3 regions of the Buttiauxella sp. BIGb0471 genome follow, and region 1 is predicted to be linked to each of the others. Evidence: predicted binding sites of a transcription regulator. Region 1 holds the regulator's gene; each other region holds the start of a gene.
What was found. Region 1 encodes LexA, which represses DNA repair genes until DNA is damaged. Its sites were predicted from a motif close to TNCTGTATGTACATACAGNA; they were not measured.
Positions count from the first base shown of each region.

Region 2: the regulator LexA is predicted to act here: its motif matches at 986-1,005, upstream of M2371_RS03645 (YebG family protein).
Region 3: the regulator LexA is predicted to act here: its motif matches at 3,273-3,292, upstream of M2371_RS09560 (metal-dependent hydrolase).

Region 1 is NZ_JANUEU010000010.1:35,027-41,136, forward strand. Features, by position in the region: gene dinF (MATE family efflux transporter DinF) at 1-1,271, opposite strand, end outside; gene lexA (transcriptional repressor LexA) at 1,345-1,953, opposite strand; gene M2371_RS20945 (diacylglycerol kinase) at 2,062-2,430, opposite strand; gene plsB (glycerol-3-phosphate 1-O-acyltransferase PlsB) at 2,557-4,986, shown strand; gene ubiA (4-hydroxybenzoate octaprenyltransferase) at 5,077-5,949, opposite strand; gene ubiC (chorismate lyase) at 5,949-6,110, opposite strand, start outside.
Region 2 is NZ_JANUEU010000001.1:776,687-782,796, forward strand. Features, by position in the region: gene purT (formate-dependent phosphoribosylglycinamide formyltransferase) at 1-881, opposite strand, end outside; gene M2371_RS03645 (YebG family protein) at 1,021-1,371, shown strand; gene M2371_RS03650 (tellurite resistance TerB family protein) at 1,489-2,187, shown strand; gene ptrB (oligopeptidase B) at 2,280-4,328, shown strand; gene exoX (exodeoxyribonuclease X) at 4,335-4,997, opposite strand; gene M2371_RS03665 (carbon-nitrogen hydrolase family protein) at 5,036-5,767, opposite strand; gene M2371_RS03670 (DNA polymerase III subunit theta) at 5,900-6,110, opposite strand, start outside.
Region 3 is NZ_JANUEU010000002.1:641,397-647,506, reverse strand. Features, by position in the region: gene M2371_RS09580 (fructosamine kinase family protein) at 6-866, shown strand; gene M2371_RS09575 (YniB family protein) at 905-1,441, opposite strand; gene hxpB (hexitol phosphatase HxpB) at 1,609-2,277, shown strand; gene kduD (2-dehydro-3-deoxy-D-gluconate 5-dehydrogenase KduD) at 2,435-3,196, shown strand; gene M2371_RS09560 (metal-dependent hydrolase) at 3,310-3,900, shown strand; gene M2371_RS09555 (L-cystine transporter) at 4,033-5,424, shown strand; gene M2371_RS09550 (tetratricopeptide repeat protein) at 5,555-6,110, shown strand, end outside.

The sequences.
Region 1 (6,110 bases):
AGCGACAAACCTCTTAGCGCAAGGAATACAGCTAACGAAAGCCACAACCCGTGGTTGCCTAAATACGGTACGGTAAACATCGACAGGCCAAAGCCCAACGCCGCGACAGCCATGCTATTGCGCATTTCAGTCCCTCGAGTTGCGCCAATAAACATGCCATCGAGCAAATAGCACCACACGCCGACAACGGGTAAAATTATCTGCCAATACAAATAGATATCCGCTTGCCGTTGCAGCTCAGCAATTGAGGTCAAAAGGGAAACAATTTGCTCACCCAATAAGGCATAAACGGCGGCGAATACCAGTGCGACTAAACCGGCCTGTCGACATGCAGCTCCCCAGACTTCGAGTAATTGCCCCCGATTTCTAGCCCCGTAAGCCTGCCCGGAATGTGCCTCAACGGCATAGGCAAAACCATCGAGCGCGTAAGCGGTGAAGGTCAGCAACGTCATTAGTACCGCATTCACCGCGACGATTTCGCTACCCAAACGCGCTCCAAAGATGGTCACGGAGGCAAAACAGATCTGTAATAACAGCGAGCGGAGCATGATGTCGCGGTTAAGCGCCAACAAACGCCGAACATTACCGCGCCACGCCTGTTTAAGCATTTCACCACTGATTCCACGCAGGCCCATGACCTTTTTCACCATTAGCAAGCCGATGATAAATGTGGCGTATTCAGCCGTGACGGTAGCGAGTGCTGCCCCCTGAACATTCATATGCAGCCCCATCACCAGCCACACGTCGAGCACAATATTCAGAACGTTACCGACCACTAACAAAATAACCGGCGCACGTGCGTATTGAACGCCCAGCAACCAGCCGAGCAAGACCAAATTAGCCAGGGAGGCCGGGGCACTTAGCCAACGAATCTCAAGAAAACGTCGCGCCTGAAAGAGCACGTCCTGATTACCGCCGACAATACGCAGAGCCAGCGAGATTAGTGGTTCGCGCAGCAAGACAATGGCAATACCCGCTCCGAGTGCCAGCAATAAAGGCTGAACCAGTGCGCGAGCTAAAGCGGAGGGGTTGTTTGCGCCAAAGGCCTGGGCGGTTAAGCCGGTGGTACTCATGCGCAGAAACAGCAATAACATAAACAGGAAGCTGGTAGCCGTCGCTCCAATCGCGACACCACCGAGATAAACAGGACTATCCAGATGACCAATAACAGCCGTATCGACAAGGCCAAGCAGCGGGACGGTAATGTTGGAGAAAATCATGGGTAAAGCGAGGCGCCAGAGCGCACGATCCGCTGTGGAGAATAATTGCATGACCTCTCCTGAAGGAGATCAAAGAGAATTAAGACAGTGATGCGTACTTAAATACGCATCACCTAAAGAGATTTTACAGCCAGTCGCCGTTGCGAATAACCCCAACAGCCAGCCCTTCAATCGAGAAGTTATGCTCACGCAGGTCAACCACTATCGGCTCGAATTCGCTGTTTTCTGGCAGCAGGTGAACGGTATTCCCTTGCTGTTTCAAACGTTTAACGGTGACTTCATCATCAATGCGCGCAACAACAACCTGGCCGTTACGCACATCCTGAGTTTTATGCACCGCCAGTAAATCACCGTCCATAATACCGATGTCTTTCATAGACATCCCGCTGACGCGCAGCAGGAAGTCGGCATTCGGTTTGAACAATGAAGGATCTACCTGGTAATGGCCTTCGATATGCTGCTGCGCAAGGAGTGGTTCACCCGCAGCGACGCGCCCAACCAGCGGGATACCGGTGATCTCTTCCACCAGCAAACGAATGCCACGCGAAGCGCCGGAAACAATCTCAATCACGCCTTTACGGGCGAGAGCTTTTAAATGTTCTTCCGCAGCGTTCGGAGAACGGAACCCCAGACGTTGAGCAATCTCGGCACGTGTCGGTGGCATGCCGGTCTGGCTGATATGATCCCGAATAAGATCAAACACCTCTTGCTGCCTGGTAGTTAACGCTTTCATTCCGCCCCCTGGGTGTTTATACAGTTATGCTGTGAGTATATACAGTTAAAGGCGAATTTGGAACCACAAATTGAGCAAAAAACCAGGCACTTAACTATTCTGGAAAGACTATCGCAAATGCTGCCAAAGCAGCGTGACCCAGGTAATTACTGCAAGGATAATGGCGATTAATACGGCGGCTGAGCCCATATCTTTCGCTCGCCCGGAAAGCTCGTGATAGTCAGTACCAACACGGTCAACGAGGGCCTCAATAGCGCTATTGAGGATTTCGACAATCATCACCAACACGACTGAACCAATCAGTAAAATACGGGTAATAGGGTCAACATCTAACCAGCAGGCAATAGCAATGGCGATGACAGCCGAAACGCCCTCCTGGCGGAAAGCAGCTTCGTTGATCCAGGCCGCTTTTAGCCCTTTCCATGAATAGCCTGCAGCTTTGATAATACGGGTAAGTCCAGTGGTACTACTCGCCATTTTGGGCAACCTTTTCAAATTATTTGCATCAATGCTTGTCAAAATTATAACGCCACAGAAATCTGGGTCAGATTCTGATATTCTTGCGGCGAATTTGCATCATTAACCTGAGGCTTTACATCGTTTATGTCAGGCTGGCCAAGAATCTACTACAAATTACTTAATTTACCATTAGGCGTTCTGGTAAAGAGCAAGTCTATTCCGGCAGATCCACAAGCCGAACTGGGCTTAGATCCCACACGTCCAATAATGTACGTGCTGCCCTATAACTCAAAGGCGGACTTATTAACGCTGCGCGCTCAATGCCTCGCGCATAACTTGCCCGACCCTCTCGAGCCGTTAGAAATCGACGGAGCGGTGCTGCCGCGCTATGTCTTTATCCATGGTGGGCCGCGTGTATTCACTTATTACACGCCAAAAGAAGAGTCGATCAAGCTGTTCCATGATTACCTCGATTTGCACCGTAGCAATCCCAATCTGGATGTGCAGATGGTGCCTGTTTCGGTCATGTTTGGCCGTTCACCGGGGCGCGAAAAAGGCGAAGTGAATCCGCCATTAAGAATGCTCAACGGCATTCAGAAATTCTTCGCCGTCTCCTGGCTTGGCCGCGACAGCTTTGTGCGTTTTTCCGCACCGGTTTCGCTGCGCCAGATGGCAACCGATCACGGCACAGATAAAAAAATCGCTCAGAAACTGGCGCGCGTGGCACGTATGCACTTCGCTCGCCAGCGTTTAGCGACTGTTGGCCCGCGTCTGCCGGTGCGTCAGGATCTGTTTAACAAACTTCTGGCATCAAAAGCTATCGCTCGCGCGGTAGAAGACGAAGCGCGTAGCAAGAAAATCTCCCATGAAAAAGCACAGCAAAATGCTGTCGCGCTGATGGAAGAGATTGCCGCCAACTTCTCTTATGAAGCCGTTCGTTTGACCGACCGCGTGTTAGGTCTGACGTGGAACCGTTTGTACCAGGGCATTAACGTTCACAACGCTGAGCGTGTGCGCCAACTGGCTCATGACGGCCATGAGATTGTCTATGTGCCCTGCCACCGCAGCCACATGGACTACATGCTGCTGTCTTACGTGCTTTATCACCAGGGGCTAGTTCCTCCGCACATCGCGGCGGGTATCAACCTGAATTTCTGGCCAGCAGGCCCGATTTTCCGTCGCCTGGGCGCGTTCTTTATTCGCCGTACCTTTAAAGGCAGCAAACTCTATTCCACCGTGTTCCGTGAATATCTTGGCGAGCTGTTTAGCCGTGGCTATTCCGTTGAATATTTTGTGGAAGGTGGGCGTTCCCGTACCGGGCGTTTGCTTGACCCGAAAACCGGCACGCTGTCGATGACCATTCAGGCCATGCTGCGCGGCGGTACTCGTCCAATTACATTGGTGCCGATTTACATTGGCTACGAGCATGTAATGGAAGTGGGGACTTACGCCAAAGAACTGCGTGGAGCGACCAAAGAGAAAGAGAGCTTTATGCAGATGGTGCGCGGGCTGAGCAAGCTGCGTAACCTCGGCCAGGGCTATGTGAACTTCGGCGAACCGATGCCGTTGATGACATTCCTCAATCAGCGCGTTCCTGAATGGCGTGATTCAATCGACCCAATCGAAGCGATTCGCCCGGCGTGGCTGACGCCAACGGTCAATGAAATTGCTGCCGAGCTGATGGTGCGTATCAACAATGCAGGGGCGGCGAATGCCATGAACCTGTGCTGTACCGCATTACTTGCGTCGCGTCAGCGTTCACTTACTCGTGAACAATTGACCGAGCAGCTCAACTGCTACCTGAGCCTGTTGCGTAATGTGCCGTATTCACCAGATGCGACCACACCAGACCAGCCAGCAGAAGCGCTGATTGAACACGCGTTGCAAATGAACAAGTTTGAAGTAGAGAAAGATACTATCGGTGACATCATCATTCTGCCGCGTGAGCAGGCGGTACTGATGACTTATTACCGTAACAACATTTTGCATATGTTGGTGTTGCCTTCTCTGCTGGCCGCGATTATCACGCAGCATCGCCACATTTCACGCGGAGAGCTTCTGCGTCAGGTCGAATTACTCTACCCGATGCTGAAAGCTGAGCTTTTCCTGCGCTGGGAGAAGGCACAGCTTGTCAGTGAAATGGATGCGCTGCTCAATGAGATGGTTCGTCAGGAACTGATTACTCTTGCGGGTGATGAAGTGCTGATTAACCCGGCTCGTTCACGCACTATGCAGCTTCTGGCTGCGGGTGTTCGTGAAACGCTGCAGCGTTACGCGATTACTTTCTGGCTGTTGAGCGCTAATCCGTCCATCAACCGCGGGACACTGGAACGCGAAAGCCGCACCGTTGCCCAGCGCTTGTCTGTTTTGCATGGTATTAACGCGCCGGAGTTCTTTGATAAAGCCGTGTTCACCTCGCTGGTGTTAACCCTGCGTGATGAAGGCTATATCAGCGATACCGGAGATGCGGAGCCAACCGAAACCATGAAGGTCTACCAGATGCTGGCAGAGCTGATCATGCCGGATGTGCGTTTGACGATTGAAAGTGCGACGTCGCAGGCTGCGACTGAGTAATGCCCTCACCCTAACCCTCTCCCACAGGAGAGGGGATTGCCCGGTTTTCTCCTTCTCCTTTGGGGAGAAGGCCGGGATGAGGGACATGTTTTAGAAGTGCAGGTAACTCAGCACCAGACCAATAAACAACACCAGCCCAACGTAGTTATTATTCAGGAATGCACGGAAACAGGCGTCGCGATCGCGGTTCGCAGTCAGACGTTGCTGATGGATAAATAGCGCGCCCGCCAGTGCAATCGACCAGTAAAACGCCCCACCCAACCCGTTCAGCCAACCAATCACTGCCAGCAGTACCATCACTGTAATCTGCAAAATGCCGATGATCAGATTGTCATAGCGCCCGAACAGTATCGCCGTGGATTTAATGCCAATTTTTAAATCATCATCGCGATCGACCATCGCGTATTGCGTGTCGTAAGCCACGGCCCAGCAGATATTGGTCAAAAACATCAGCCAGCAACTCAGCGGTACAGATTCACTCACCGCAGCAAATGCCATTGGAATTGACCAGCCGAATGCCGCACCTAACACCACCTGCGGCAGGTGGGTATAGCGTTTCATAAACGGGTAAACCCAGGCCAATGCCAGCCCCGCTACCGATAACAAAATTGTCATGGTATTGAGTGTCAGCACCAGTAAAAACGACAACAGAACCAACACGGCAAATAAGATGCGTGCCTCTTTCTCGCTGACTGCCCCACTCGGCAGGGGCCGGTGCGCCGTGCGTTTAACATGCCCATCAAATTTACGATCGGCGTAGTCGTTTACCACGCAGCCCGCAGCTCGCATCATCCAGACACCAGCGATGAACACACATAAAATGGTCAGCGGCGGCACACCCGGTGTCGCTAACCACAACGCCCATAACGTGGGCCATAGCAATAAAAGCGAGCCAATCGGCTTATCAAGCCGCATCAGGCGCTGATAGGCCTGCCATTTGCCCTGTTTCAGACTCCACTCCATTATTTTTCCTCTACATACAGCGGGGATGCGGGGAGGAACAGCTCGGTCAGCACTAATGGTTTTCCGGCTAATCTCAGGCGGGAACGACGCCCCCACAGCTCCTCATTGCGGCCAATCTCAATGAAATCCCTTGTCAGGGAAGATGCACTAAACAGGTAACG
Region 2 (6,110 bases), on a different contig from region 1:
GAAATCAGCGTCACCATGCCGGTATCGTGTGGGCGAGGGGAGACTTCGCTGAAAATAACTTCATCACCGCAAACGAACAACTCAACGCCAAACAGCCCGTAGCCGCCCAACGCTTTTACGACTTTCTCAGCGACTTCCTGAGCACGAGTCAAAGCAACGTCGCTCATTTTTTGTGGCTGCCAGGATTCGCGATAATCGCCATCTTCCTGACGATGGCCAACCGGGGCGCAGAAATGCACGCCATCGACGGCACTAATGGTCAACAGAGTGATTTCGAAATCAAAATTCACCACGCCTTCGACAATCACTTTGCCTTTGCCAGCTCGGCCGCCTTCTTGTGCGTAGGCCCATGCTTTGGCTAACTGATCTGCTGTGCGGATAAAACTTTGCCCTTTGCCGGAAGAACTCATTACTGGTTTAACGATGCAAGGCAGGCCGATTTCTTCAACGGCTTTTAAGAACGCCGCTTCGCTGTCGGCAAAACGGTAGCTGGAGGTGGGAAGAGTTAAATCCTCCGCGGCCAGGCGACGAATACCTTCGCGGTTCATCGTCAGTTGTGTGGCTCTGGCGCAAGGCACCACACGCTGGCCTTGCTGCTCAAGCTCAACCAGCATATCGGTGGCAATCGCTTCAATTTCGGGAACGATGAAATCAGGCATTTCTCTGGCAACCAGCTTTTTAAGCTCTGCGCCATCCAGCATATTAATGACATGGCTGCGGTGCGCGACATGCATCGCAGGCGCATCGGCGTAGCGGTCTACGGCAATCACTTCCAGCCCAAGGCGCTGACACTCAATCGCCACTTCTTTTCCTAATTCACCTGATCCTAACAACATCACACGAGTCGCCGAAGGACGAAGCGCTGTTCCCAAAATTGACATAATATGTATACCCGAACGGAGAAAAATAGACCGGCGGATTATAAACGAAAACGTTTGCGTACGCAGTTTTTTTCCCCGCTTGCGATACAGGGTTAATATCATTACACTGTTTAAATAAACAGTTAAACGGAGCTGCAAAATGGCGGTTGAAATCAAATACGTTGTGGTACGAGAGGGGCAAGAAAAAATGTCTTTTGCCAGTAAAAAAGATGCAGACGCCTATGACAAAATGCTCGATCTTGCTGAAGTCCTGGGTGAATGGCTCACACATAGCCCGGTTGCACTTGAAGAAGGGCAAGGTGATGTGCTGGCGATGTGGATGGCAGAAAATAAAGATGTGCTCTCTACAGTGCTGAGAAGCGGCAAATTGCCAGAGCTTGAAACGACGGATGCGGCTGACGAAACATCTGGCGACGAAGTGATTTCTGAGGAAGCTGCTCCTGACGATAAGGTGGCTGAGCATCCTCGCAAGCGCACCAAAGCGGCCTGAGTTCGCACGCGTCGGGCTACCGGCGCGGTTCTTTTCTCATCTTTAGCCTTATCAGACACTTCTTGACAGCCTTTCGCTTAACCTCAGATGTTAGGTTCCTAATAAAGGGTGTCTCTTATGAGCAACTGGTTACAGCAGCTTCAGTCAATGCTGGGGCAAGCTACACAATCCGTACAAAATCATACAGGCCAGAATCAATCCTCTGGTAATCCTCAGGGAAATGGTTCGCAGGGGCTAAGTAAATTACTGGTGCCGGGTGCTCTGGGTGGTTTGGCGGGTTTATTACTGGCGAGCAAATCATCGCGTAAGTTACTGACTAAATACGGCACCAGCGCCTTACTGGCAGGTGGTGGTGCGGTTGCCGGAAGCGTGTTGTGGAATAAATACAAAGACCGCGTTCGTGAAGCCCATCAGGGTGAACCACAATTCGGACAGCAACAATCTCCGGTTGATGTGCGCACGCAGCGCCTGGTCATGGCGCTGGTTTTTGCCGCTAAAAGTGACGGGCACATCGACGATAAAGAACGTCAGATTATCGATCAGCAACTGCGTGATGCAGGCATTGAAGGCCAGGGCCGCAACCTGATTCAACAGGCTATCGATCAACCGCTTGATCCTCAGCGGCTGGTGCAAGGCGTTAATAACGAAGAAGAAGCATTAGAACTTTACTTCCTTAGCTGCGCGGCAATCGACATCGACCACTTTATGGAGCGCAGTTATCTGAATGCTTTAGGCGATGCGTTAAAAATCCCGCAAGATGTACGTGAAGGTATCGAACAAGATATTAAGCAACAGAAACTCAACCTGCCGGGATAATCCCGGCATTTTCCGCAAAATCCCACGTTACGCTTGCAAGGCTGTCTGAATTTGCCACCCTTACAGGGTGTTAACTCAAAAAGAAAAATGACATGCCACCAAAAGCAAAAAAAATCCCCCACACCCTGTCTATGCACGGTGATACCCGCGTCGATAACTATTACTGGTTGCGCGACGACGAGCGTGGTGATGCGCAGGTACTTGATTACCTTCATCAGGAAAATGATTACGGTCATCAGGTGATGAGCACCCAACAGGCGTTACAGGAACGCCTGCTCAAAGAGATGATCGACCGTATCCCGCAACGAGATATCTCCGCGCCCTATACGCAAAATGGCTATCGTTATCGTCAGATTTTTGAAACCGGGAATGAATACGCGATTTATCAGCGCCAGTCTGCGGTTTCTGCCGAATGGGATGAGTGGAGTACGCTGGTTGATGGCAATCGCCGTGCTGCCCACAGCGAATTTTACACCATGGGTGGAATGAGCATTACACCCGACAATACGGTGATGGCGCTGGCGGAGGATTTCCTGTCCCGCCGCCAGTATGGTTTGCGTTTCCGCAATCTTGAAACCGGGAACTGGTACCCGGAGGTGCTGGAAAACGTCTCCAGCAGTTTTGTCTGGGCTAATGACTCCGCAACGCTTTACTACGTGCGAAAACATCCCAAAACGCTGTTGCCGTATCAGGTCTGGCGGCACACCGTGGGGCATCCATCTTCTGAGGACCAATTGGTTTATGAAGAAAAAGACGAGATGTTTTATGTCAGCGTTCATAAAACCACCTCGAAGCATTTCATCCTCATATATCTGGGAAGCGCCACGACCAGTGAAGTGCTGCTGTTAGATGCCGAGCTGGTGGATGCGCAGCCTTTAAGTTTTGCCCCGCGCCGCAAAGATCATGAGTACACGCTTGATCACTTCCAACATAACTTCTATTTGCGCTCCAATCGCGAGGGTAAAAACTTTGGTTTGTATCGCAGTAAAGTGCGCGATGAAAGTCAGTGGGAAGTGCTGATCCCGCCGCGTGAAAACGTCATGCTGGAAGGGTTCACATTATTTACCGACTGGCTGGTGGTTGAGGAGCGCCAACAAGGGCTGACCAGCCTGCGGCAAATCAACCGCAAAACGCGTGAAGTGACCGGTATTGCTTTTGACGACCCAGCTTACGTGACCTGGCTTGGGCATAATCCCGAGCCGGAATCTTCACGGCTACGCTACGGTTATTCGTCAATGACAATGCCTGATACCCTGTTTGAACTCGATATGGATACCGGCGAACGGCGGGTAATAAAACAGACCGAAGTCGCAGGGTTTGAGTCCAGCCGTTACAAAAGCGAACATTTGTGGGTAACGGTGCGTGATGGCGTGCAGGTGCCGGTCTCCCTGGTTTACCATCGCGAACATTTCCAGCGCGGTAAAAACCCGTTGCTGGTTTACGGCTATGGTTCATACGGCAGCAGTATGGACGCTGATTTCAGTAGCAGTCGTCTGAGCCTGTTAGATCGCGGCTTTGTGTTTGCGATCGCCCATGTGCGCGGTGGCGGTGAACTGGGTCAACAGTGGTACGAAGATGGCAAGTACCTGAAAAAAATGAACACCTTCAACGATTATCTCGACGTCTGTGATGCGTTATTGAAGTTGGGATATGGCGATGAAAACTTGCTCTATTCGATGGGAGGAAGCGCAGGTGGCCTGTTAGTCGGCGCGGCAATCAATATGCGCCCTGAGTTGTTCCATGGCGTTGTGGCGCAGGTGCCATTTGTCGATGTGCTCACTACCATGTTGGACGAGTCGATTCCTTTGACTACCGGGGAGTTTGAAGAGTGGGGGAATCCTCAGGATGCGGAATATTATCACTACATCAAACAATACAGCCCTTACGATCAAATCACCGCTCAAGCCTATCCGCATATGTTAGTCACCACCGGTTTGCATGATTCGCAGGTGCAATACTGGGAGCCTGCAAAATGGGTGGCGAAGCTGCGCGAAATGCGCACCGATGATAATTTGCTGTTGTTATGTACCGATATGGACTCGGGGCATGGCGGGAAATCGGGGCGATTTAAATCTTACGAAGGTGTTGCGTTGGAATATGCGTTCCTGATTGCCCTGGCGCAGGGGACGCTGCCAGGGTAACGGTGTTTAGTTTTCGAGATAATGTTTGAGCGTCATTCTGAGGTCCGGGGCTAATTCTTTGATGTTATTTAACATCCAGCGTAAATAGCCCGGATCTTGCTCGGCGATTTCTGAAATCGGTTTGCCACGATACTTGCCAAACGCCATGGTGGAAACCAATGCCGGGCGGCCAGTAATCGTCACCATCTGCTCAGGCTCCCAGCCTGATTCATCCATAATCCGCAGCAGTAACGCGGCGGTTATGTAGCAATCAAACAGTGCCCGGTGATGATAAAGTCCGGCCGGGGTTTCCACTTCAAGTTTGAGTGATTTGTATAAACCCATGTTGCTGTATTTAATTCCCGGCCATAAGCGGCGCGCGAGTTTCACGGTACAAATCCACTCGCTATTGGGCAATTCAGGCAACATTCGCTGGTCGAAACTGGCGTTATGCGCAACGTAATAGGGGCTGCCGTAGTAACGGGGGATCACATCTTCAATCCACGGTTTATCCGCCACCATATCTTCAGTAATTCTATGGATTGCCATGGCCTGATGGCTGATCGGGCGATCCGGACGCACCAGATCGCTCATCGGATTCACTATCTCGCCGTTGACGATATCGACGGATGCTACTTCTACCACGCCGCCCTGCAAGCCACAGGTTTCCGTATCAATAATGCGCAGCATACTGACTCCATCACATCTTTGCTGATTTCATTAATACGCTAGCGTAATGGAATGATTTCTCCATGCCAACCTTTTGCGTCACGACGACCGACAGCTAACAACTCGCCATGGTCGGCACGAACCACTAATTCGCCGCGATCGTCCCAACATGCGCTACGCCCGGCTGAACGATATTTCCCATCCGACCAGGCATGATTTGCCAGTAATACCGGCAAATTGTACTTATGCGCCCAACGCTGCAAATACATTTCGTCTTGTTGGTAGCTGATTTCGTTGATGAATTTTCCGGTGGCATAAAGACTCGCCCCCATTTCAGCTGCACTGCGCGGCCAGGTTTCTTCATCACTGCCGGTGCTAAAGCCCATCGCCACACTACGGTTATGTAAGCCGACTAAGGGTGTGTGTTGTCCGGGCAGGTCCATATCGTTGCTGGTAGGTTTACAACATGCAACGCGGGAACCATCGGGCAAAAAACCAACCGAACCAGCCGTAACGCCTTTTTCGCATTGCAAAGGTAAACCCACCACAATGGTCATTTGGTGTTCTACGGCTGCATTTTGCAAAGGGTTAAGGCGTTCATCAGTAAAGGGAAGGGAGCAAGCGTGGTGATTTTCTATATTGAATCCGGTGAGAGAAAGCTCTGGGAAAATCAGAAGGTCAATTTGTTCGCGTACAGCACACCGGATAAATTCTAAATGATGTGAGATATTCGAGTCGAGGTCATCGAGGGTGGCGCCATACTGCGCCGCTGCAACATTCCAGACAGGCATACGTTCTTCCTTAATCAATCTACCCAACGGCCATCATCCTATGGCCTAAACAGGTAATTCCTGTGTTTCTCAGTCTTTTACCGAGAAAAATCTTAACACCATTTTTGTCAGGAAGTTTAAGGCAGCGGATTTTTATTTCACTTTAGGTTCGTATGGAAGTCGTGACAGATTAACGGAAGCCAGACGGTGTGCAATCAAACGTTCCCGGAACCAATCTCGCAAATGCGCCGGCTGTTCGCGCTCAACAACTTCGGCAATAACTGGCATGTTGTAACGCTCTTTAAAGGCAACGCCTGCAGCAGCAAGATCAACATTGATCTTATCCATTTCGTCCTGGGGTAAT
Region 3 (6,110 bases), on a different contig from region 1:
GTATCATGTGGCAAGCCATTAGTCGTCTGTTAAGTGAACAACTCGGCACCGCTGAAATCGAACATCGCACAGAATTACCCGGCGGAGAAATTCATGCCGCCTGGCGTATTCACTATGCCGGTCATGAGATCTTTGTCAAAAGCGACGCTCGCGAGATGTTACCCATTTTCACCGCCGAAGCCGATCAGCTTGAGTTACTGTCGCGCAGTAATACGGTGCGAGTCCCCAAAGTGTGGGCGCTCGGCAGCGATCGAGATTACAGCTTCCTGCTGCTCGAATACCTGCCCGCTAAACCGCTGGATGCGCATAACGCCTTTTTGCTGGGGCAACAGCTGGCACGTTTGCATGAATGGAGTGACCAACCGCAGTTTGGGCTAGATTTTGATAACGATCTTTCTACCACGCCGCAGCCGAATGCCTGGCAACGACGCTGGTCCACATTCTTTGCCGAACAACGTATCGGTTGGCAGCTTGAACTCGCCGCAGAAAAAGGGATCCAGTTTGGTGATATCGACTTAATTGTCGAGTTTGTTCATCAAGCTCTTGCCTCCCACCAGCCGCAACCTTCTTTATTACACGGTGATTTGTGGTCGGGGAATTGCGCGATGGGCCCGGATGGGCCATTTATCTACGATCCGGCATGCTACTGGGGTGACAGAGAGTGCGATTTAGCCATGTTGCCTTTGCACCCGGATCAACCCCCACAAATTTATGATGGTTATCAGTCAGTTTGTCCCCTTCCTTCCGATTTCCTCTTACGCCAGCCGATTTACCAACTCTATACCCTGCTCAACCGTGCAATTTTGTTCGGCGGTCAGCATTTAGTGGTCGCGCAAAAAGCGCTTGATAGAGTTCTGGCCGCGTAAAAAACTTGCCACTCCCGCGCATCAGGAGTGGCGTTTTTCTAGATAAAGCCCAATAAAGAAAAGAAGAAGTAACCGATGACGATGATAATGACAGGTAAAATATAGAGCGGGAAAATTTGCAGGAATATCGTGTGTCGTGGCACCACAATTTTGCTGTCGATTTGCTCTTTGGTTAATCCGTCCGGTCCTTTTGCCTGTTCCAGAATCAACTGATCCTGCACACCTTCGCGCAGAAACTTCGCCTGGCGGCTCATGCGTGCGCCCGATGCCTGTAGCGCAAGACCCACAAATATCAGCGCGTAGATCACCCAAAACAGCACATTAGCTTGTTGATGGAACTCCGGCTGGGGCGAGTTGTACCAGAAGAAATTCAAAAATGGCGTATTAAAACGCATCATCTCAATCATGACGTGCGCGAAATCCAGCATCACGGCATTAATGCCCGCCTGTTTTTCGCTATGTTCATACATGAACTTCAAAATTGAAATCAGTGTTGAAATCACTGCCGGGATGAAAATTACCCAGCCAGCCACACGTTTGAGTACGGCAATGCGTCCAGCTTGTTGATACGTCATTCGTTCCCCTTTGGTTAAGACGCAACTTGTACGCACAAAGTTTACCTCGTCTGGTGTGATTTCGCCTGAGCTTTGCGGGCGATTTTCACAAAGCGGTGGCATCAATGCGTAATTCCAGCTATTCATAAGGGATCTTATTGGTAATGCACAAAGACAGGAGTCGATAAATGGCTGCAACGCGCCAGATTTTAGCTGCAATTTTTGATATGGACGGTTTGCTGATTGATTCAGAACCATTATGGGACGAGGCGGAGCTGGAAGTGATGGCAAGCCTGGGTGTGGATATTTCACGCCGTTGCGAACTGCCCGATACGCTCGGTCTGCGTATCGATCTGGTGGTCGATTTATGGTTTGCCCAACAACCATGGAATGGTCCAGACCGCGAAGAAGTCACCCAACGCGTTATTACGCGGGCGATTAGCCTGGTTGATGAAAAGCGCCCCATTTTACCCGGCGTTCGCGAAGCCATTGCGTTATGTAAAGCACAAGGTCTGAAAGTCGGTCTGGCTTCGGCATCGCCGCTGCATATGCTTGAGCGAGTCCTCGAAATGTTTGACCTGCGTGACCAATTTGATGCCATTGCGTCCGCTGAACATCTCCCGTACAGCAAGCCACATCCGCAAGTTTATCTCGATGCTGCCGCAAAACTGGGAGTTGATCCGCTGACGTGTGTCACACTCGAAGATTCGGTTAACGGCATGATTGCCACCAAAGCGGCCCGCATGCGATCAATTGTGGTTCCCGCCGAAGAAAACCGTAGTGATGAGCGCTGGTGCCTGGCGAATGCCAAACTCTCCTCGCTGACAGAATTACGCGCCGAACATTTGCTGGGTTAATCATTTTAAGATGCGGGACTACCCCCGCATCTTTCTCAAAACGCTACCTGCGTCAAAATTATTGAAACGTCATTTCAATTAAGTTTGAGTTTCTGCAATCCCCTACCTATCCTTAATTTACACGCGCAAATGCGCATTTCCGGATACCGGGGTAACTATGATTCTCGATGCTTTTAATCTGCAAGGCAAAGTCGCTATCGTCACGGGTTGCGATACCGGGCTTGGCCAGGGAATGGCGATTGGCCTTGCCGAGGCCGGCTGCGATATCGTCAGTGTGAATCGCAAAGTCCCGCAAGAGACAGCGCAAAAAGTGCAGGCGTTGGGCCGACGGTTTATGGCAATCCAGGCAGATTTGAGCCAGCAAGACGCCATAGCCAGTATCGTAGAACAAGCCGTCGCTGGTATGGGGAAAATCGATATCCTGGTCAACAACGCCGGCACTATTCGCCGTGAGGATGCCCTTGAATTTAGCGAGAAGAATTGGGATGACGTGATGAACCTGAATATTAAATCGCTGTTCTTTCTCTCACAGGCGGTAGCAAAGCAGTTCATTAAGCAAGGAGGCGGCGGCAAAATTATTAACATCGCTTCCATGCTTTCGTTCCAGGGCGGCATACGCGTCCCTTCTTATACAGCATCGAAAAGCGCAGTTCTGGGTGTCACGCGTCTGCTGGCAAACGAATGGGCGCAACACAACATTAATGTGAATGCCATCGCGCCAGGATACATGGCGACCAACAATACTCAACAGCTCCGCGATGATGAACAACGTAGCCAGGAAATTCTCGACCGTATTCCCGCTGGCCGTTGGGGGCTTCCTGCCGACCTGCAAGGCCCGATTGTGTTTCTTGCATCCAGCGCTTCTGATTACGTCAATGGTTACACCGTTGCCGTCGATGGAGGCTGGCTAGCCCGCTAAACATGCCGCCGCCGGGCAATCGGCGGTTGCAAAATGTTACGCCGTCACCTCTTCCGTCTACTGTATAAAAACCCTATACTGTATGAATCGACAGTTTTCATCCAGGTAGTATCATGACGGCGGAAGGCCACCTTCTTTTTTCCATTGCCTGTGCAGTATTTGCTAAAAATGCTGAACTCACGCCAGTGCTCGCTCAGGGCGACTGGTGGCATATTGTGCCGTCAGCGATTTTGACCTGTTTACTACCGGATATCGACCATCCCAAGTCATTCCTCGGCCAACGCTTACCCTGGATTTCCAAACCGATAGCCCGCGCCTGCGGCCATCGTGGTTTTACACACAGTTTGTTCGCGGTGTTTGCAGGCCTTGCGTTGTTCTATCTCAAGGTTCCTGAAACCTGGCTGATCCCCGCCGATGCGCTGCAAGGCATGGTATTGGGCTATTTAAGCCATATTCTGGCGGACATGCTGACCCCCGCTGGCGTTCCATTGCTCTGGCCATGCCGCTGGCGCTTTCGTTTCCCGATAATCAGGCCGCAAAAAGGCAATCAGCTTGAACGCGCCTTATGCATGGTGTTATTCGGGCTGGCTGTATGGATGCCACAAAGCGTGCCCGATAACAGTGCAGTGCGCTGGTCATCACATATGATAATTTCGCTGCAAATGACCTTTAATAGTTTTTTAAATAACCACCTGGAACAATAATTAGGCGAAATAACTCAAAACGTAATAATCAATTCCTTTTGAATATAAGACTCGTTCTGAGCTTCTGGTACGATTTACCCAATAAAGATGGCAAACAGTCCATCTATTGGTAAAACACTCAGGAGATACGGGATGAACTTTCCACTTATAGCGAACGTTATCGTGTTCGTTATTCTGCTGCTGTTGCTGGCGCAAACTCGCCACAAACAGTGGAGTCTGGCGAAGAAAGTACTGCTTGGTTTAGTAATTGGTGTGGTCTTTGGCCTTGCACTGCACACCATTTATGGCGAAGACAGCCCAGTACTGAAGCAATCTATCCAATGGTTCAACATCGTCGGTAACGGCTATGTACAACTACTGCAAATGATCGTGATGCCATTAGTGTTCGCCTCAATTCTGAGCGCGGTTGCACGTCTGCATAACGCATCGTCTTTGGGAAAAATCAGTTTCCTGACCATCGGCACTTTGCTGTTTACCACGCTGATTTCAGCGCTGGTCGGCGTGTTAGTCACCAACCTGTTTGGTTTGACGGCTGAAGGACTGGTTCAAGGGACTGCGGAAACTGCACGCCTGAGCGCCATCGAAACCACATACGTGGGCAAAGTGGCCGACCTGAACGTGCCACAGCTGATTCTGTCCTTCGTACCGAAAAACCCGTTTGCTGACCTGACCGGTGCGAATCCAACTTCCATTATTAGTGTGGTGATTTTCGCCGCCTTCCTGGGTGTTGCTGCACTGAAATTGCTGAAAGATGACGCACCTAAAGGTGAACGCGTCCTGGTGGCGATTGATACGCTGCAAAGCTGGGTAATGAAGCTGGTTCGTCTGGTCATGCAACTGACGCCATACGGCGTGCTCGCCCTGATGACCAAAGTCGTTGCCGGTTCAAACCTGCAAGACATCATCAAACTTGGCAGCTTCGTGGTCGCCTCCTACCTCGGCCTGGCGATCATGTTCGGTGTACATGCGATTCTGCTGGCGGTAAATGGCGTTAGCCCACTGAAATACTTCCGTAAAGTATGGCCAGTGCTGACCTTTGCCTTCACCAGCCGCTCCAGTGCTGCAAGTATCCCATTGAACGTTGAAGCGCAAACGCGTCGTCTGGGTGTGCCTGAATCTATCGCAAGCTTTGCTGCATCCTTTGGTGCGACCATCGGTCAGAACGGTTGTGCGGGTCTGTACCCGGCAATGTTGGCAGTCATGGTAGCGCCTACCGTGGGTATCAACCCGCTGGATCCGGTATGGATTGCAACGTTAGTTGGTATTGTGACCGTTAGCTCCGCAGGCGTTGCCGGTGTGGGTGGCGGTGCAACCTTCGCCGCGCTGATTGTACTGCCAGCGATGGGCTTGCCGGTCACATTGGTCGCGTTGCTGATTTCTGTTGAACCGCTTATCGATATGGGCCGTACCGCCCTGAACGTCAGCGGCTCCATGACTGCCGGTACTATCACCAGCCAGTTGATGAAACAAACCGATAAAGAAGTCATGAATAGTGATGAAGAAGCAGAACTGGCGCATCGCTAACCAGTAGCTAAATCACCACAGAATCTGCGACAATAAAACGGCTCCCGAAACAGGGGGCCGTTTTTTTATTTATAACTTAGAGCACCCGCATAGGGAGCCAAACCCAATTGCCGCCTACGGACTTTCTTTCATGAAACGATTCTGCATACTGTTGTTCTTTTTTTTATCAACGGCCTGGGCCGAAACGCCCGACAGCCCTTATTTAAAGCAGGCTCAGGCAGGCGACAGCCGCGCTCAGTTTTATCTCGCCGATACCCTTTTTAGCGCAGGCGAATACCAGCAGGCTGAAGACTGGGCTGCAAAATCTGCGGCGCAAGGCGATGCTGATGCACTCGCCCTTCTGGCGCAGCTAAAAATTCATAACCCGGCAACGGCGGATTACCAACAGGCTAAATCATTAGCTGAGCAGGCAGTACAACGGGGCAGCAAAACCGGCGAAGTCACGCTCGCACGCCTTCTGGTAAACACACAAGCCGGTAAACCTGATTACCCTGCCGCCATAAAACTACTGGAAAGCGCGTCGCAGGACCTTGAAAGTGACTCCGCGGTGGATGCGCAGATGTTCTTGGGTTTGCTTTATGCCAATGGCGTGGGCATTGCCCAGGACGATGAGCAAGCCACATTCTGGTTCAAGCGCAGCTCAGCACTCTCGCGCACCGGTTATGCCGAATACTGGGCAGGCATGT